DNA from 3 places in the Reichenbachiella sp. MALMAid0571 genome. Region 1 is predicted to be linked to each of the others. Evidence: riboswitches for the same ligand, from Rfam matches in the RefSeq annotation. Region 1 holds a riboswitch; each other region holds the start of a gene.
What was found. Region 1 has a riboswitch for S-adenosylmethionine ahead of AAOP42_RS19935 (phosphoadenylyl-sulfate reductase). Riboswitches for the same ligand answer to the same signal wherever they lie in the genome.
Positions count from the first base shown of each region.

Region 2: linked by a shared signal. The riboswitch ahead of AAOP42_RS22005 (homoserine dehydrogenase) and the one ahead of AAOP42_RS19935 (phosphoadenylyl-sulfate reductase) in region 1 are both predicted to bind S-adenosylmethionine.
Region 3: linked by a shared signal. The riboswitch ahead of AAOP42_RS05565 (homocysteine S-methyltransferase family protein) and the one ahead of AAOP42_RS19935 (phosphoadenylyl-sulfate reductase) in region 1 are both predicted to bind S-adenosylmethionine.

Region 1 is NZ_JBDKWG010000147.1:154,062-161,020, forward strand. It holds gene porZ (type IX secretion system anionic LPS delivery protein PorZ) at 1-443, opposite strand, end outside; gene AAOP42_RS19920 (thymidine kinase) at 444-1,040, opposite strand; gene AAOP42_RS19925 (2Fe-2S iron-sulfur cluster-binding protein) at 1,043-1,366, opposite strand; gene AAOP42_RS19930 (DUF8457 domain-containing protein) at 1,398-2,645, shown strand; SAM riboswitch class I at 2,702-2,808, shown strand; gene AAOP42_RS19935 (phosphoadenylyl-sulfate reductase) at 3,001-3,720, shown strand; gene AAOP42_RS19940 (CsbD family protein) at 3,759-3,899, opposite strand; gene AAOP42_RS19945 (lmo0937 family membrane protein) at 3,975-4,124, opposite strand; gene AAOP42_RS19950 (porin family protein) at 4,257-4,889, opposite strand; gene AAOP42_RS19955 (hypothetical protein) at 4,932-5,345, opposite strand; gene AAOP42_RS19960 (DUF302 domain-containing protein) at 5,669-6,061, shown strand; gene AAOP42_RS19965 (LytR/AlgR family response regulator transcription factor) at 6,092-6,871, opposite strand; gene AAOP42_RS19970 (sensor histidine kinase) at 6,852-6,959, opposite strand, start outside.
Region 2 is NZ_JBDKWG010000150.1:170,840-177,798, reverse strand. It holds gene AAOP42_RS22020 (SusC/RagA family TonB-linked outer membrane protein) at 1-265, shown strand, start outside; gene AAOP42_RS22015 (RagB/SusD family nutrient uptake outer membrane protein) at 280-1,980, shown strand; gene AAOP42_RS22010 (hypothetical protein) at 2,466-2,990, shown strand; SAM riboswitch class I at 3,087-3,199, shown strand; gene AAOP42_RS22005 (homoserine dehydrogenase) at 3,307-4,485, shown strand; gene AAOP42_RS22000 (hypothetical protein) at 4,508-5,137, opposite strand; gene AAOP42_RS21995 (bifunctional 3,4-dihydroxy-2-butanone-4-phosphate synthase/GTP cyclohydrolase II) at 5,121-6,335, opposite strand; gene dnaG (DNA primase) at 6,399-6,959, opposite strand, start outside.
Region 3 is NZ_JBDKWG010000107.1:13,157-20,115, reverse strand. It holds gene AAOP42_RS05580 (S8 family serine peptidase) at 1-756, shown strand, start outside; gene AAOP42_RS05575 (arylsulfatase) at 861-2,663, shown strand; gene AAOP42_RS05570 (bestrophin family protein) at 2,829-3,728, shown strand; SAM riboswitch class I at 3,904-4,024, shown strand; gene AAOP42_RS05565 (homocysteine S-methyltransferase family protein) at 4,081-5,094, shown strand; gene AAOP42_RS05560 (four helix bundle protein) at 5,123-5,476, shown strand; gene metH (methionine synthase) at 5,524-6,959, shown strand, end outside.

The DNA of each region.
Region 1 (6,959 bases):
GAATTGAGTACAATAATTCCAAAGTTGGTTGATAAGTAAACCAATCCATTTCTAAACGTAATGTGATTGATACTTTTACTATCGCTTATGTCTCTGTTTTTTATCGTTTTAACATTCAAAATCTGATTGTCCTGTAGCAAATCAATATTGCCATTTTCATACCCAATAGCAAAAGTTTTTGACTCATCGTCATAGGCTATAGCAGAAACACTAATATCACTCAGCCCTTCCATTTTGGAAAGCTTATTCAAACTGTTATCCGAAAGGTCGTAATAAAAAAGGCCAAACTGATTGGCACAATAGACCTTGTCCTCCACTAATTCCACAAGGTGGGTGCGCTCATAGTTGAAATGCACACGCCAGGTTCCGATTGGAATGTTTTCTTGTGCTAATGTGATCTTCGCACTTAAAAATATGATTAATGTTATTGCAATGTTTTTCAACTACTTTTCCTTTTGATAATCTTGATAAAAACAATTTCTGCATCGGGCTTCATAAGTTTCTCTCTCACCCAACATCACTTTTTCATCCGAATTTAGAAGCCTGTGGGAATAAGAAGCCACACCACCACATTTCATACAAATGGCATGCACTTTGGTCACAAACTCTGCAATACTCATCAATGCCGGCATAGCCCCAAACGGCTCCCCCTTAAAATCCATATCCAACCCGGCAACAATTACCCTTTTGCCTTTATTTGCAAGTTTTCTTGTTACACTTACTATCTCCTGATCAAAAAATTGAGCTTCATCTATGCCTACCACATCGCTATTTCCTGCTAATAGCAATATATCATTGGCAAATTGCACGGGTGTTGACCTGATAGAGTTTTCGTTGTGAGACACCACTTCAGTCTGGTGGTAGCGTGTATCTACTGCCGGTTTAAATATTTCAACCTTTTGTCTGGCTATTAAAGCCCTGTTCATTCTCCGAATGAGTTCCTCTGTTTTTCCTGAAAACATTGATCCACATATTACCTCTATCCAACCTGTCGGTTCATTCTTTGCTTTAAACTTGACAATATGCGGTTCTATAAACATAGTTAATCAGAATAGCTTATGTGCATGAATTTGTTGGACGAATCTACTTTGATGATTACATCTCCCAAAACATGGCATTGACAAGCCAGCCGCTCATTTTCTTTGAGTCTTCCGGAATCAATGTATTTATCCTCGCAGGTGGTTATTGGAGATACATTTTCTATACCATCCAAAAATATTGCTTTGCAGGTAGTGCACCTTCCTTTACCTCCACAGGCATACATCCAATCTACATTATTTTCATGAATGATATCAAGAAGCAATTTTTCATCGTTTTCACTTAAAATTTCCTTCTTATTGAGGTTTTCTATGACGATTTTCGGCATATTTTATAACTTTACAAAACAAGCAAATATTATGACTGGCAACAAATTAAATCAAAAGGCAGCAGAAAGTTATAGCAAATCATTTTCTTCAATAATCCTCGAGAAACATTTCCCTACAAGCAACGCAATTACCGGCCAGCAAATATTGGACATTACTCCTGTAAAGCAAGTCAATTTTTATATATTAAAGGTCTTGTTTCTTCAGTGGCAGGAAGAAACAAAAAAATTTCAAAGCCCTTTTTTCGACTATTCAAAACCCGAAGTTAAAGATGGATTGAAAAGCCTTATCAATACGCTTTCAAAAAATATTTTGATAAAGAAAGAACCATTCAGGCCTCTATTGGAGAAAGCTGTTTTGGATACGATTACTTTGATGTACAATCCGACAGAGTTTTTTATCACAGAATTTTCTAACCTGCCGAATGTAACCAGAATTCAGGGTTTCAAAGGGCTGTCTAAATATATTAAGCTAAGAAAAAATATCTACAATAAAATAGTAGAGAAGCTTGATAATGATGGCAATCAGGTAATAACTAATGATGAAATAAAAACCCTGGTACAATTTGTTGTCAGCCAACAAACGCCAGACAATGATGATATTTCCGGAGAAGCCGATTTGTTTTCTTCCATACTTCCTCTGGATGTATTTGAAAAAGTGAAAGAAGAAGAACCAGTTGTAGAAATCATTGATGAACCAATAGCTGAAGAAGAGATTTTGATTAAGGTAGAAGAGGAAGAAGATACCGAAGAGGTTGGAGAAATAATAATAGAAGAGGAGGAGCTTGATGAAATAAATCAAGACACCAGCGATCATGATGGAGGAATTTTGATAGAAAAAGACGACCATGAAGAGGTCGAAGAAGAAGAGAACATGGATGAGGAGTTTTCTCCAATAGTAGAAGTGAAAACCGCTCCAGCCCCCATCATAGCTGAAAAACCAACCACCGTAAACGAAAAATTTACTGAGGAAAAGCATACCATCAACGAAAAATTTGAAAACAACAAACCAAAATCTTCAATTGCGGAAGTTCATGAAACAGAGAAAATTTCTGAGATACAGAAGAGCATTAGCGTAAATCAACGCTACATGTTTTTGAATGATCTTTTCAATGGTGATTCCAGTGAGTATTCTAAAGCACTGGAGGAAGTAGAAAAAAGCAATTCATTTGACGAATCAGTGGAACTTTTGGTACAGAACTATTCTAAAAAATACGAATGGGACATGAACTCTGATGAGGTTAAAGAGCTTTTAAAAGTGATCTTTAAGCGGTTTAGGTGAGTTTTTGGTATGAGAGCTAATTTATCCTAGCTTTGCGACTCGTTCTTTAATATGATAACTTATCAAGAAAGGTGGAGGGAATGGCCCTTTGAAGCCTTAGCAACCTTTCCTTTTATGGAAAAACGGTGCTAAATCCTGTCCCAAAAATGGGAACAGATAAGTCCAAGGACATTTTGTCAAACCGATATAAATGCCTCTTTCGACTTATCGACAGGGGCTTTTTTATTTCTTGGTGACCTTATTCTATTGATGAACAAACCTAAAACAACATTATCTATCAATTATTAAAAAAAAATAGACCCTAAAAGAAAATTCTTCGTAAGAAGTTCAATATTTAATGTAATTGAGAAGGAATATGGAAGCTGAAAAAACAGAAACACAAAAGCTGACAATAGATTTGGAAAATGCTGAAACCAGAGCAAAACAGATCAGGCAATTGAATGAAAGATATCATTCGCTGACCATCGAAGAAAGAGTAACTGCTCTTTATGAAGATTTTGATCAGGCAGATGTCATGCTTACTTCGTCTTTTGCTGCTACCTCTGCCTTTTTACTCAAGGTCTTTTCTTTGGCTAACCCCAGTCAAAAAATCTATTTTATTGACACGGGGTATCATTTTAGAGAAACATTGGAATACAAAGAAAAGCTCACAGAGCTCTATGGCCTGAATGTAGAAAGTATAAAAGCAGAAGATTGGAAACACGATTTTACCACAAAGGAAGAGACCTGGAAAAAAGATCCGGACTTCTGCTGCTCAATAAATAAAGTTGAACCTCTCAACGAAATCAAAGAAAACTACAAAATCTGGGTGTCAGGACTGATGGAATGGCAAAGCGATCACCGTTCTACACTGGATATTTTTGAAGACAGAAATGGCATCATCAAGTTTTATCCCTTACTGGATGTAACTCAGGAAGAAAGAGAAGCTTATATAAAAGATCACAACCTTCCTTTTCATCCGCTAGTAGCCAAGGGATATTTTTCTATAGGCTGTGAGCACTGTACCGTACCTGGAAAAGGTCGTAGCGGCAGGTGGAACAACAGCCCGAAAACAGAATGTGGATTGCACCTGTAAGTAAATCTAAGAATTGAAAGTGCTTCATTGGATAACCTCTAATTTGAGTTTTCAAGCACTTTCAATTCTGAAATCTTTTTCGCTTCTGCCACAGCAAGTTCATTTTCAGTAAACTCACCATACTTTTCTTTCAATTTTCCTTTCAATATATTCCAGTTTCCTTGATCTAATAATTCCATGTTTTGTTTCGTTTTTTTGATTTTCAATAATTTTCTATTTACTCCAACTCCGAGCAACGTCTTACCTCTGAAAACTTAAGCAACTCCCCTGATTATTCTAAGTATAATGGCAAGAAGGGCAATGACAAGAAGAATGTGAATAAGACCTCCTGCACTGTAACCCAAAAAGCCAACCAGCCAGAAAATGACCAATACTACTGCGAGTATATAAAGTATATTTCCCATGATTTTTTTGTTTTAAGAGTTAAAAATTTATTGTACTTATCAGTACCTGAAACCTGCAGACTTGTCAGGTTTATATCTGAAAGTAAACCTGACAGGTCTCTATTGCTGTTTCCTAAAAGCTTACAAAATTGATTACAACCTAAACCCAAAAGTCAGCTGATACCATACGTTTTTGTAACGTGGGGTACTTGAAGTACCATCTCCATGGTTATTTATCATATCCCACCCGACTCTGGTTCCAATTACAAAATCATTTAGGTTAAAATCTACACCTCCGATAAAACCCATGGTGTTTTTGCGGATGTTATCATTTTCAAATTCCTGCTCCTGCACCACACTACCTCCTACATTGGTAAATTCATCTTTTTGTTTTAAAAGGAAGGAATATTGTGGGCCAGCTACCAGACTAATGGCAGGAGATGGTTTCACCGAAAACATCAAAGGAATATCAATGTAATTCGTGGTACGAGTGACATCATAAGACAAGCCTTGTATGGTACCTGTTCCCTTAAATCCCTTTCGGGAATATAAAACTTCCGGCTGAAGCCCTATAAATTTACCAATAGGGATTGTGATAAATACTCCGGTAGCCAACCCAAATCTACCATCTGCTTCAAACTCTTCACCTTGTGAGTCATATACATTAGAATAATTAGAGCCTATTTTCAACCCAAACTGTGGATTTTCACGGTGATCCATACTTTGAGACTTTGCATCAAATACTATACAGGCTATTGCGATTATTAATATTGGTAACTTTTTCATGATTTTCTGTTTATATGTGTTCAATATTGGATTATCTGATAATTATTTATCAGAACCATCCAATGCCTCTGCAATTTCTTGTTTCACATCGTTAAACTCAGCTTCAATGTCATCCATGGTTTCATTTACATCACTCTTAATGCTTTCCCAATTGTCTTTAGTAGCATTTTTAGCTTTGGTCAAGGAAACTTGCACATCTTTCTTTTTCTGTTTCAGGTCTTCCTGTACTTTTTCAAGATTCCTTTCAATTGGTCCTTCGTTGAGGTTTAATTTGTCTTCAATATCATCGATGGCATCATCAATATTGGTTTCCAGTTTTTCAAGCTCCTTTACTATTTCTTCTTTTTGCTGTTTAAGATCATTGGATTGATTGCCTGAGCATGCAAACAAGAAAATAAGAGCTACTACTCCGATGGTTTTAGTGATCATATTGAGACTTCTATTATGCGCTTTCATGTTTATATATTTTTGGTTTAACTTAATTTGTACTTACCTAATAGGAATAAACATGCCAGCAAAATAAAAGTGTGTTTATAGTGCATATAAGCCGATATTGGAAATTCGTATTTCTCAAATTGAGAAAATACTCTCTATACTAGACGATTAAAGAGAAACACCTTCCCTGATAAATCAGATATTTAAAGAATTGAAATATACTGAGTAGAGCGGAGTATTATAAAACCAATACCCCATGTTTTCACATAGTTATACGGTAAATATTTGTTATTTTTATGCAATACCAATTGAACCAAACGACACTACATTTAACCATAAAAATTATGAGCTATTATTTCAATACAATACTTAAAGGAAAGGATTTCGATAAAGCCATTGAGCTTGTGACGATCGAATTGAAAAAGGAAGGTTTTGGAGTCTTAACGGAAATTGATGTGAAAGAAACATTGAAAAAGAAAATTGATGTTGATTTTAAGAAGTACAAGATTCTGGGTGCATGCAATCCTCATTTTGCTCATAAAGCACTCCAAAGTGAAGATAAAATAGGTGTTTTCCTTCCTTGCAACATCATTGTGGAAGAACATGAAAATGGAGATGTGGAAGTTTCCGCAGTTGATCCCATTGCTTCTATGGGAGCTGTTCAAAACGAAACTTTGGGAGGATTAGCTTTAGAAGTTCAACAAAAACTGATAAGGGTGATAGCAAACCTCAATTAAAATATCTTGATACCTATTGCCAATACTAGTTTACTTCTCCAGCCACTTCATAAACTCCGGGACTCGTACACGACTGATCAGAATCTGATCTTCGGTAGGTGGCTGTAGTATTACTTCAAGACGGCTGTTGAAGTATTTATTTACCATTTTCACCGAATGAATATTAGTGATACATTTTCTGGAAATCCTAAAAAATTCATTGGGATCCAAAATTTTGGCAAGTTCGTCCAGAGAGTAATCAATAATAAATTTTTTATTTTCTTTTGCTACCAGATAGGTGTAATCATGCTCGGACAAAAAGAATGCAGTATCCTGTACGGAAATATGACGAATACGATCTCCGGTTTTGACCATAAATCGTTTTTTATATTCCTTTTTACCATCTGTAGTGATCTCAAACAGCCGATCTACCTGCTCTGAATTAAGCACCACGTTTGTTGAACCGGAAAAGGTGCTCCTCAACTTCGAATATTTATCCAAACTAGCCTCTAGTTTGTCAATTTCTATAGGCTTCAATAGATAATCTATACTATTTACTTTAAAAGCCTTCAGGGCATAGTTCTCAAATGCTGTGGTGAAAATGATGGGACTTTCTACTTCTACTTGTTTGAATATTTCAAAACTGAGGCCATCCGAAAGCTGAACATCCAAAAATATCAAATCTGGTTTGGGATTGTTTTGCAACCACTCTATGCTATCTTCTACGGTATCAATACAGTCAAGTACCTCAACTCCATGGGATGATGATTCTAATAGTCGTTTTAACTCCTTTTGAGCATGAATTTCATCCTCAATAATTAATGCTGTCATAGCGTGGATCCAATAGTGGTATTTTCACAATAAAAAACTCCTGAGTCTCGTTTATGATAACTCTCTTATCAGTTACCAACTGGTAATG
Region 2 (6,959 bases), on a different contig from region 1:
ATCTACACCATTCAGCGAAAGTCAATATTTTTCTCGAAGTTTTGTCCGCTTACAGGATGTTTCACTGGCTTATAATTTTGATACTTCTCAGGCCTGGATGCAAAAAGTTGGAATCAAGAATTTGAAATTATACCTAAGTGGTAAAAACCTGATTACACTTACCGACTGGTTAGGTTGGGATCCGGAAACTGGTCAAAACCTTTCACGGTCAAACAATAGCCCTGTGATGAAATCCATAACAGCAGGCCTTGAAATCAAATTCTAAATAAAAGTAAAAAGATGAAAATTTTATCAAGACATATATACATAATAGCGCTCGTTCTGATATTCGTAAGTACCCTATCTTGCAACGAACAAGCCTTTTTGGAAGAAAAACCAGAGTCTTTTTTCGTACTGGAGACAGCCTATCAAAATTTTGAACAGTTTGAAAGCGCACTCTATGACCTATATGCACGACTAAGGGCAACTACCTATGGTGGAGGTGGTATCAGTGCCAATTGGGCAATGTTTCAATGGACAGGCACAGATGCATTTTACAACGGACGTTTCGACAACAGCACTAGCAGATTTGCAGATTACCAGCAGGTGTATATAGATGGGTTTGGCTATGTCAGTGATTTGTGGCGTAACTATTATAAAATTGTTACTAATGCTAATACACTACTGGACAGATTGCAAGGCTCGGAACTAACAGCCAATGAGAAGTCTCTTATTGAGGCAGAAGCGAAATTCTTCAGAGCTTTCGCTTACAGGTATCTGGTTTATCATTATGGCGGTGTACCCTTGGTTATCAACGAAATTACAGGACCGACGACAGATTTTACAAGGGCTTCCAAGCAAGACATTCTAAACCAAATGGTGACAGATTTTACGGATGCAGCTAATAATCTCCCCGGCATTACAGAGGTGCAGGATGGTCGTTTGCACAATCTTGTGGCACAGCATTATTTAGCAGAAACCCATATTGCTTTAGGGCAATGGAATGAAGCAATAACTGCCGCATCTGTTGTAATTAATGATCCGAATACTGGTTTAATGACCGAGCGCTTTGGTTCACTGGCTTCCGATGACCGTGGTAATCCTTATTGGGATCTTTTTAGATTAGGCAATCAAAATCGTTCTACTGGTAATACTGAGGCTATCTGGGTAGCACAAATGGAAACGGATATTCAAGGTGGCTTTTTGCTAACAGGCGGTGGTGCCGGAATTAATCCTTTTGAAGGATATCACGCTTCTCTTATATGGATACAGCTTGATCCTGATGGCAATCCTGCTACGCTTGGCCCAAGATCCACGTTTAACGTTGGTGGTCGTGGAATTAATCTTCTTAGCATGACAGAATGGGTAGAGCAGGAACTATGGGGTGCCGACTATGACATTGACGAGAGAAGCCTTAATATCAATTTATGGCGCGATTACTATTATGATAATCCTGAATCACCTTACTTTATGGAGAGCTTTGCGGATTTTCCACCTGAACCTACACATCCGTTTGCCATTCAGCCTTACCTTACTAAAGTGACAGTGGCGGGGCAACATCCAGAAAGTTTATACGCAAATAAAGAAACATTAGTGCTATCATCAGGGGCTGGTTCTACTTATCGAGATCAGTATTATGTGAGACTACCTGAGACTTATCTGCTCCGTGCCGAAGCTTATGTTGGCTTGGGAGACAATAGCAGTGCAGCAGCAGATGTGAATGTTATAAGAGCCAGATCAAGTGCTACACTGGCTTTAGCATCCGAGGTAGATTTAGATTATATTCTGGATGAACGTGTGCGTGAACTGAGTCTCGAAGAGCCAAGAAGATTAACATTGCACAGAACCGGGAAGCTGGTTGAACGAGTACGTGCGCATAATCCGTTCAATGCTGATGATATTCAGGATCACCATAGTCTAATGCCTATACCATTATCTGATATTGAAGCTAATATTGATGCAGTATTAGAACAAAACCCAGGTTACGGCGGAGCGAACTAAACTTTTTTCTTAGAATTGATGAATAAGCTATCATAGATATTTGAATATTTGTGATAGCTTATTAAAAAAACCAGGTAATGAAGTATAATCACAGAATCGTTATGAGGGTTTTAGATTGGAGCAAAAGGCCAACTAAAATTGTTTAATTGATTCCATCTGCTTTCAACCCATTTTTGTTTCTGTCATGGCCATAGAAGGGTGGAACAGGTTTTGATTTCCGGGCCTGGTGATAACAATAACATTTTCTCAGCTTTGATGACCTGTAACTTTTCCGGGAAAAAGCTGTCCCTCAAAATGAATGTCAAAGATACAAAACAACTGATTTTACTTATGTAATGGCAAATGTTACGTCGAACCCAGGTTAAAAGACTAACAGAAATGTTGTTTGATTAGAAAAATACCATTCCTGAAGGTGCTTATATCAATGAACAGGTGAGGGATTAAAGCCCTAAAAGATTATTTTGTGGTCTCAAACATTCCGCAAATTGAAAAAGTATATTTCAATCATCTTCCTTTTTACGTCCAATGCTATTTATTGCCAGCAAAATGGTGAAATCCTGAGTTCGAAAGACCTTGGTTTTCTTCAAGGCTTAACAATGGATGTTTTGGAAAGTTCGCGGATTTATCCGGATCAAGAAATAGCAAGCACAGGTGATCAGAATAAAACCGGGGGAGTCCTTATCAGGCCAGGTGGCAGGAGTGCTTACCCATCATTCTGGATTAGAGATTACGCCATGTCTCTGGATTGTGGATTCATAACTGAAAATGAGCAGAAACATATGCTGTTTCTTACAGCCGCTACTCAATGTGATCAGTCATGGATTACCAGTGGGGGGAGCTTGGTTCCAGTGGGAGCTATTGCTGATCATATTAGAATTGATGACAGTTTGCCTATTTACTTTCCAGGAACCTACAGCTATGAAGGTCAGGGTGTCAGTAGATGGGGAAGGACTCCACCTTATGGAGATCAATTCTTTTTTATTCACATGGCATATTTTTATTCTAAATAAAATTGTCTGTAAATGATTATCAGATATATTGAAACCAGCACTTGGTAGAACAAGGTATATTCAGTTTATTTGCAGACGTTCTTATTTTTAATTAGTTACTTATCAAGAAAGGTGGAGGGATTTGGCCCTGAGAAACCTTAGCAACCCTCATCATTAGTATTTGAGCAGGTGCTACTTCCAATCCTTCTAAGAACAGGGATAGATGAGTTGAAATGGATTTGACCCTTTATCAAAAGAATATATCCCTTTTAGCTCTGCTGGAAGGGATTTTTTATTTTATGTGAATTGGTGTTAAAAAGGTTTAAATAGTGTGAAAATGAAAAGAATTAATCTGGGTGTATTTGGTTTTGGCTGTGTTGGTACTGGTCTGTGGTATGTATTGCAAGAAACCAACAATGAGTACACCAACATCAAAAAGATATGCATTAAAAATGCCAACAAGAAAAGGAATATCGATCAGAGCTATTTCACTACAGACAAGCACGAGCTTTTAGACGACTCGGATATTGATGTCATTGTAGAATTGATAGACGATGCAGAGGCTGCATTTGACATTGTGAAAGAAGCAATGGAAAAAGGAAAGGCCGTGATTTCGGCCAATAAAAAAATGATCTCTGAAAACTTACAGACCTTAGTTGATTTACAGAAAAAATACAATGTGCCATTTCTGTATGAAGGCTCTTCTTGTGCCAGTATTCCTATCATTAGAAACCTGGAAGAGTATTATGACAATGATATGCTCACGTCAGTATCCGGTATATTCAACGGATCCACCAATTACATTCTATCAAAAATGATAGATGAAGGACTGGATTATGACGTGGTATTGAAAGAAGCTCAGGACATTGGGTTTGCGGAAACTGATCCCAGCCTGGATGTGGAAGGTATTGATGCAAAGCACAAATTGGTAATCATTATTTTTCACGCTTTTGGACTCATTTCAAAGCCAGAAGATGTGTTCAGTTATGGAATTACCAAAATCAATCCTTTCGATATCAAATTTGCCAAAAATCATGGGTTGAATATAAAGTTAATTGCCAAGTGCAAGAAAATTGAGGATCATATTGAAGCTTATGTTATTCCATCTTTTGTAGATGACAATTCTACTCTCTCATTTACAAAAAATGAGTACAATGCGGTGATTCTGGAAAGTGCATTTTCCGAGAATCAATTGCTTTATGGGAAAGGAGCCGGAGACAAGCCTACAGGATCGGCAGTACTTTCTGACATTTCTGCACTCAACTATTCCTACAAATATGAATACAAAAAGTATGAGAGGTTTCACAAAAAACTAAAACTGACCAGAGACTCAGAATTGAAGGTATATGTCCGATACAGCAATGGAACGTCTCCGGACTTCAATGATTTCGAACATATAGCTGAAAAGTACTACAGCGAAAATGACAATTACATTACCGGAACAATCAAGCTTTCAAAATTGGAAAATGCAAATTGGAAAAACGAGCAAGATATAAGCGTAATCGCTTATAATTAATAATTTACAGTTTCAATGTTAACTAACTGCGCAACAAAGAGTTATAAAATGCAGTAATTCGAACAATATCTCTCATTTTATCTGTCTTCAAGCGATTGGACTTGATGTAATTTTTCACCTTATTGGGGTTTTCTTTCATGATATCCAACAGATCATTTTTTTTCCCAGTACTGTATTCATTCATTTTTCCCTTCTGATCAATAAAGAAATAGGTGTAAGTCAGTTTTTCTCGGGATAGACTTGGACCATTGTAATACGACTGGTTGTATGGATCTGATACCATGATGATCTTCTCTTTTACAAGCAAAGTCAGGGGGCCTTCATATAATACTTCGAACAATGATTGAGTTTTGTAGTCCAGTTTTACCTGATATGGTAATGAATAAAACTGTCTGTAATTGTTAACCGTCTTATCAAATATTTCAAAATACAGAATTTTCTTGCTGCTGAAAGTCTGCACCTGATCTTTATTTACAATAACCTGGACTATATCCGTGTCCATGTCATACTTGACTAAACCCCGAACAGTATCTTCTTTCGCAGTAACCAAATAACCTTCATGCCATATTCTGGAAGGGAATTCCTGAGCCTGAGCGGTACTGAAATAAATTGTTAATAATAGTAGTGTAGTATATTTAATTAGCCTCTTCATTCTTTAGAATGTTATGTCCCATTTTATCTCTCTTGGTCTCAAGATATTTTTGATTATGTTGATTTGGAACAATTTCTATTGGTATGTTCTGAACAATTTCCAAACCATATCCCATTAATCCAACACGTTTTTTTGGATTATTTGTTAGTAATTTTATTTTTTTAATCCCTAAATCATGAATGATTTGAGCTCCAACACCATAGTCACGCTGATCCATATCAAAGCCTAATTTCAAATTAGCTTCTACTGTATCCAAGCCTTCTTCCTGCAATTTATAAGCCCTCAACTTATTGATTAAGCCAATTCCTCTCCCTTCCTGATTCATGTATAATACCACGCCTTTGCCTTCTTTTTCCACCATTTTCATAGCACTGTGTAACTGACTACCACAATCACACCGGCAGGAGCCAAATATATCTCCGGTGACACAAGATGAATGCACCCTTACCATTACAGGTTCGTTTTCCTCCCACTCTCCTTTTATCAAAGCCAGATGTGTTTCTCCAGTGTTAATTTGCTTGTAGGCCACCAAATCGAAGTTTCCAAATTCAGTAGGCATTTTTACATCAATTTGTCTTTCGATCAAAGATTCCTTTTCCATTCGATAGGCAATCAAATCTTTGATAGAAATCAATTTTAGATTGAACTGGTCTGCCACTTTTCTCAGGTCAGGCAAACGAGCCATAGTACCATCTTCATTCAGTATTTCAACCAAAACACCAGCAGGATACATTCCAGCCAATCTCGCCAGGTCTATAGCAGCTTCAGTATGTCCGGATCTTCTAAGCACTCCACCAGCCTTGGCTTTTAATGGAAAAATATGACCGGGTCTTCCAAATTCTTCCGGTTTAATATCCGGATTTACCAATGCTTTAATGGTTTTTGAACGATCACTTGCCGAAATACCGGTCGTAGCACCATACCCCTTCAAATCAATAGACACAGTAAAGGGAGTTTCGTGAAGTGCTGTATTTTCTCCCACCATTAGTTTCAACCCCAATTCATCACACCTTTCTTCGATGAGCGGTGCACATATTAATCCACGGCCATGAGTAGCCATAAAGTTCACTATTTCCGGTGTGATGCTCTCTGCTGCACATATAAAATCTCCTTCATTTTCTCTGTCTTCATCATCCACCACAATAACTACTTCTCCCCTTTTTATTGCTTCTATCGCCTCTGATATTTCGTCTAACATTCTTCTATTATTTATGATAATATTTGTTCTATATTTTAAATAGTAACATACAGCTACTCTCTCTCATTTCGATGTAACAACAATACCTAAAATTTCGGCTATTGACACTTCATATTTCTTTAAATTTCGCTGAACCATTAAAATTTCGTTCGTTTCTTTTTCATCTTTGGAAGCCTTCAATTTATCCATGTTTTCATGACTCAGCTTTTGTACTATTCTCAGTTTCAACCTTAAAATGTTCGTATAAGTTGCATTTTTCAATACATCTTTTTCATTGGGTACAATTATTTTATACTTATCCTTCCATTGCGGGCTGAGTTCGTACCGTTCGGTCATCAAATCTACAGCTACTGATTTTAATTCCGTTTCAACAGAGTCTAAAAGATAATTGGCATCTATGATTACTCCATCAATCAATTTCTCTTTAAAAAGGTCAAATATTCTTTTATAAACGGGAGTTTCAAATTCCAGGTCTTCAGATTCAGATATGAAATATTCTATAAGGTGTAATTCCTGTTCTTCACTCCCCCTGATCAACTCCATACCATAGTTGAGTAATATCCTGATACTTTCTCTTTCCTGCTTGTAAATGGCATCAGACCTGTCTGTTTTTTCATCCTTTTC
Region 3 (6,959 bases), on a different contig from region 1:
TCTAATTCAAGTTTTTCAGCATCCGTTGAATTTACTCCATATTGTATTGCGTCAGGAGGATCATCCGAAAATGAATGGATACAACTGGTACAATTTGGTTCTATCAATAATGAAAGTGGAAATAATGGTGGATATGCAGATTTCAGCTCGTGGGTCACTGACCTGCAAAGAGATTCAGAAGTAGAAATAGGCTTGCAAGCCGGACAACTGACTAATTTTCCGAAATACTGGAATGTGTGGATAGATTTCAATCACAACGGACTCTTTACAGACACAGGTGAAAAAGTATTGACCAGCCAGGCAGATGCAGACAACCTGACCTTACATCAATTTAATATACCAGCTAGTGCTCTGCTTGGAGAAACCTTACTCAGAGTTTCGATGAAATATAATCAAGAGTCCGGTTCTTGTGAATCTTATGCTTATGGGGAAACAGAAGACTATACCGTCAATATTCAGGAAGAAATTAGCAATAGTAATTTCACCCCTATCATTGGAAAAACTTCTACCGATATCACATACGACCAGAACCTTACTATTTATCCGAACCCATCTTCAGCAAACATTAGTCTGAACTTAACTTCCGAGCTATCAGGCACAAAGATTTCTATCGTTGATATCAGTGGTAATGTGTTGTTTACCTCGTCGTTCGAAAGTAGAATGATAGTTGACATAAGTGCCTTTAGCAGTGGTGTCTATATCGTTCAGGTAGAGACAACTACAGGCATAGAAGTAAGTCGGTTTATGAAAATATAAGACATCACCCAATACATGGATTGAAGTATCAATGTAGCAAAACTTTATTCTAAAAAATATATTTACCTTTAAAACCAAAAACTATCCGTGTCTTCCAAAACATTATGGCCCAACATTTTTTTTCTTCATACGGAATAAAACTGTGTATTGCATTTATTGCTCTTACAGCCTTATTTTCATGTGCGAAAAATGAAGTGGATGTTACTCCCAATATTGTTTTTATACTAACGGATGATCAGGGATGGGGAGATTTAAGTATCAATGGAAATTCGAATATAAATACTCCTAATATTGATGAATTAGCCCGGCAAGGTACCATTTTCGATAGATTCTATGTGAGCCCAGTATGTTCCCCTACCCGGGCAGAATTGCTGACCGGAAGGTATCATGTCAGAGGTGGGGTGTACAGCACCAGTGCAGGTGGAGAAAGATTGGATTTGGATGAAACTACCATAGCCCAAACCTTCAAACAAGCCGGATATCAAACAGCTGTCATTGGTAAGTGGCACAATGGAATGCAATACCCATACCACCCAAACGGACGTGGCTTTGACGAATTCTATGGCTTTTGCTCAGGTCATTGGGGCAACTATTTCGCTCCCCTTTTAGAACACAATGGACAATTGGTTCAGGGTGAAGGATTTATTATAGATGATTTCACAAACAAAGCCATAACCTTTATTGAAAATAACAAAAGCAATCCTTTCTTCCTATACCTTCCATACAACACGCCACACAGCCCCATGCAGATACCTGATGAATGGTGGCGAAAATATGAGAACAAAGAATTAAAAATGCTTCACCGGAATCCTGAAAAAGAGGATCTTCAGCACACCAGAGCTGCACTTGCTATGTGTGAAAACATAGACTGGAATGTAGGAAGGCTGATCAAAAAACTTGATGAACTAAAACTAACAGAAAACACCATCATCGCTTACCTATCTGACAATGGACCCAATGGATACCGATGGAACGGTAATATGAAAGGCAAAAAAGGATCTACCGATGAAGGCGGGGTAAGGTCTCCTCTCATAGTTCAGTGGAAAGGAAAAATAGATGCTGGAAAAAAAATCACTAAAATTTCCAGTATGTTGGATTTATACCCAACGCTAACCAAGTTGGCCGGAATTAGATTTTCTCCTAAAAAACCTTTGGATGGAAAAAGTCTAAAACCACTACTTATAGAAAATGATTCTGATTGGGAAGACAGATATATTATCAATAATTGGAGAAATAGTACAAGTGTAAGAAGTCAGCGATTCCGATTGGATGCGGAAGACAACCTGTACCACATGATCAAAGATCCGGGTCAAAGCACTGATGTATCTGATCAATATCCCGATATAAAAAAGGAGATGATGAATATCAAAGACCAATGGAAAACTGATGTATTATCCGAACTCCCAAAAAAGGATTTGAGAACCTTTCCTGTTGGCCATCCCGATTTTGAATATACTCAAATACCTGCGCAAGACGGCCAGGCTCATGGCAACATACAAAGGTCGAATCGGTGGCCAAACTGTTCCTATTTTACCAATTGGACGGATGAGAAAGATTATATCTCATGGGACATAGAAGTATTAGAGGAAGGAGATTACGATGCAACTATATACTACACTTGTTCGAAGGAAAATACAGGCTCAACCATTGAACTCATTTTTGATTCAGATACTCTGAAAACCAAAATCACCGAACCGCATGATCCACCATTGATTGGTATGCAATACGATAGACACAAACGAATTGAGTCTTATACGAAAGATTTTAAGCCTCTGAATATGGGTGCTATTCATCTGAATAAAAATACAGGTCAGTTGATATTGCAAGCACCTGATATTCCGGGTAAGGAAGCTTTAGATTTTAGATTACTACTGCTGAAAAAACAAAATTTCACTCCAAAAATTTGATGCAGGCAAGTCGAAACATCAAGGTAAAATACCGACAAACGGTTCTTCCTCATTGCTCTAAAAAGATTTTAATTGACTAAAGTCAATCGAATTCCAAGAATCTTCTAAATATTAACAATTTATTATTTACTTTGGAATCAAAGTATCACCAACCAACCAACTACGATGATAAAGTACAATCCCAAAACGTATGTCTCACACATATTTAGTGTTTACAGCCGTCATGTAATGCGAGCTCTTTTGCCAATGATGGTGTTGGTAGGAGCATTTACTGCGTCGGTAGAATACGTGATGAAGGAAATCATTAAATTAGAATACGAAGGTACTCTTGCTTTTCACTCCATACTAGGGATTATACTTGGCCTGTTTCTAGTTATCAGAACGAATACCGCCTATGATCGCTGGTGGGAAGGCCGTAAGCTTTGGGGTTCTCTGGTCAACAACTGCAGAACCTTGGCCATCAAAATAAGTTCATTCACAACCAACCCAGAGGATAAACATTTCTTTAGAACTCAAATTCCAAATCTGGTCTTTTCGATGAAAGAGCATCTTAGAGGTAGCATTAAGGTAGGAGAAATGGAATTTCCGGATCCAGAAATGAAAAGTGCTGTGATCAAAAGTAAACACCGTCCCAATATGATCAATAGAATAATGTACCAAAGAATTCAACTATTGAGAGACAGAGGTGATTTGAGTCAGGAACAGTTTTTCGTACTGGATAAGGAAATGAAAGCATTTACTGATATTATTGGTGCTTGCGAGCGTATTAAATCAACCCCCATACCTTATTCCTACAGTATGTTTATCAAAAAATTCGTTTTCTTTTACATCAATTCCTTACCCTTTGCACTGGTTTGGCAATTTGGATACTGGGCCGTGCCAATTGTAGTGTCAATTTTCTACTTCCTGTTTAGTATTGAATTAATAGCTGAAGAAATTGAAGACCCCTTTGGTACTGACATCAATGACTTGCCTCTTGATGAATTGGCTGTAAAAATCAAAAATGCGGTGAGAGAGATTATTGATACAGAGAATTATGAATACCCTGTAGTAGCAACAAAATAACCGTTAATACTTTACAACTAATTCAAAAAAACCGGAACACCTGATTTCTACATGCTCCACCTTTGTTGGTTCTGTGCAAAGAATTAACAGAATTCGACAATCCTTTTTAACTCACCTACCGGAAATTGCATTCGGATTTAGCTTGCAGCCTATTATTTTTCACTTATATTTGCCTTACTTATCAAGAAAGACCGAGGGATTGGGCCCTTAGACGTCTTGGCAACATATCCATAGCCGCAATACGGATGTTGTGCCAATTCCCACTCCGACCGTTTCCGGTTGGAAAAAGATAGGTAATCGTCAAGTGATTTCTTAGGTAAGCAAAATTGAGTTCCAAGCTAAACAATTAGATATGGACATTAGAGATATTCTCAAAGAAAGAATATTGATCTTGGATGGTGCAATGGGCACAATGATCCAGCGTCATCAATTAGAAGAAAAGGACTTCAGAAATGAAGAACTAAAAGACCATCCTGTTCCATTGAGAGGCAACAATGATTTGCTGTCTATCACCAGGCCGGATGTAATCAAAGGAATTCATGCAGCATATTTTGAAGCAGGAGCCGATATCGTAGAAACCAATACTTTTGGCAGTACCTGGATCGCTCAGGCAGACTACAAACTGGAAGACTGGGTTTATCGGATCAACTTTGAATCGGCAAAATTGGCAAAAGAAGTTGCTGTAGAATTTAGCACCAATGAACCTGACAAACCCCGGTTTGTAGCAGGATCAATGGGACCTACCAACCGACTGGCATCTATGTCGCCCGACGTAAACGATCCCGGATTCAGAGCGATCAACTTCGATCAACTGAAGCAGGCATTTTCAGATCAGGCAAAAGCCCTACTTGATGGAGGAGCTGACTTATTGCTGGTAGAAACCATCACGGATACTTTAAATGCCAAAGCAGCCTTAATGGCCATCGATGAAATAGCAGAAGAACGTGGAATCAAAATACCAATCATGGTATCAGGAACTATTACTGATGCCAGTGGCAGGATATTGTCCGGACAAAATACAGAAGCCTTTCTTATTTCAATTTCTCATTTGGATTTGCTAAGTGTTGGATTGAATTGTGCCTTGGGAGCCAAAGAATTGAAGCCTTATTTGCATGTGTTATCCAGTAAATCAGAATTCAACATCAGTGCTCACCCAAACGCAGGTTTACCCAACGAATTTGGTGCTTATGATGAAACTCCGGAAGACATGGTAAGTCAAATCAAAGAATTTCTAGATGAAGATTTGATCAACATCATTGGTGGATGCTGTGGCACCACTCCTGATCATATTAAAGCAATAGCAGAATTGGCAGATGGGTATAAGCCTAGAATTGTTCATAGTCAACGGACAACTGTTAACAGCTAACAGAAAGATTGGGTTATAATAAAATAGTATGAGTTTTAAATTTGAAAATTTAAGGGTTTGGAAAGATGCCATTCAGTTGGCAAATGAAATTCATATACTCACATTAGAATGGCCTAAGAGCGAACTCTACATTTTAACGTCTCAAATAAAAAGAGTAGCCGATTCTATTGCTCTTAACATTTCTGAAGGTAGCACAGGTCAATCTAATTCTGAATTTAAAAGGTTCCTTAGATACGCCAATAGATCCGGACTTGAAGTGATTACTTGTCTCTATCTAGCTAAGGGGAGAAATCTTATAAACGAAGAATATTTTCTAAAATACTATAATCAAACCGAAACACTCATTGTAAAAACCCAAGCTCTTATAAAATCGATTAACTAACGTAAATTCGGTTGACTGTCATCAGTTGACCGTTGACTCAAAATAAAATGAACATACACCCCGACTATCCAGGAAAATACAAATACAAATGGCACAATTATGCGCCAATGAAACTCAGCGGATTGGAGCCATTGATTGTCACTCCTGAACTAAATTTCATAAATGTAGGAGAAAGGACGAATGTTACTGGTTCGCGAAAATTTCTTCGGTTGATCAAAGAAGAAAAATTCGAAGATGCACTTGCCATAGCAAGAGATCAGGTAGAGGGAGGCGCACAAATCATCGACGTAAACATGGATGAAGGGATGTTGGACGGAGTTAAAGCCATGACTGATTTTCTGAATCTTATGGCATCTGAACCAGACATTGCAAAAATTCCCGTCATGATTGACAGTTCCAAATGGGAAATCATAGAAGCAGGATTGAAATGTGTGCAGGGAAAATCAGTAGTAAACTCTATTAGTTTAAAAGTAGGCGAAGAAGAATTTATCCGTCAGGCTAAACTCATCAAACAATATGGTGCCGCAACCATCGTCATGGCTTTTGACGAAGATGGACAAGCTGACAATTACCAAAGAAGAATTGAAATCGTTAAGAGAACGTATGATTTGATGGTTGGCCCTAAAATCAATTTCCCTCCACAGGATATTATTTTCGATCTTAATATTTTCCCGGTAGCTACTGGCATGGATGAACACAGGAAGAATGCACTGGATTTTTTCCAGGCTACCCGCTGGGTTAGAGAAAACCTGCCCGCAGCACATGTAAGTGGTGGTGTCAGTAATGTGTCTTTTTCTTTCAGGGGCAACAATCCTGTAAGAGAAGCCATGCACTCTGCTTTCCTGTACCATGCCATTGGTCAGGGAATGGACATGGGAATAGTAAACCCTGCAATGCTTGAGGTGTACGATGACATTCCAAAAGAATTATTGGAAAAAGTGGAAGACGTTTTATTGGACAGACGAGAAGATGCCACTGAAAGACTGCTTGATTTTGCTGAATCGTTTGTAGGAAGTGAAAGGGCCGAAAAGAAAAACGATGAATGGAGAGAGCTCCCGGTAGGAAAAAGGATCGAACATGCGTTGGTCAAAGGAATTGTTGAATTTATTGACGAAGATACTGAAGAAGCACGCCAGCTTTTAGACAAGCCTTTGCACGTCATAGAAGGCCCATTGATGGACGGGATGAATGTGGTTGGAGATCTTTTTGGTGAAGGAAAAATGTTTTTGCCACAGGTAGTGAAAAGTGCCCGTGTAATGAAAAAGGCGGTGGCTTACCTTACACCTTATCTGGAAGCTGAAAAGGCAGAAGGAGCAGCAAAAAATGCCGGAACAGTACTTTTAGCCACAGTGAAAGGTGATGTGCATGATATCGGAAAAAACATAGTTGGTGTGGTGATGGCATGCAACAACTATGAGATCATAGATATGGGTGTGATGGTACCAGGAGAAAAAATACTGGAAAAAGCCCGTGAGGTGAACGC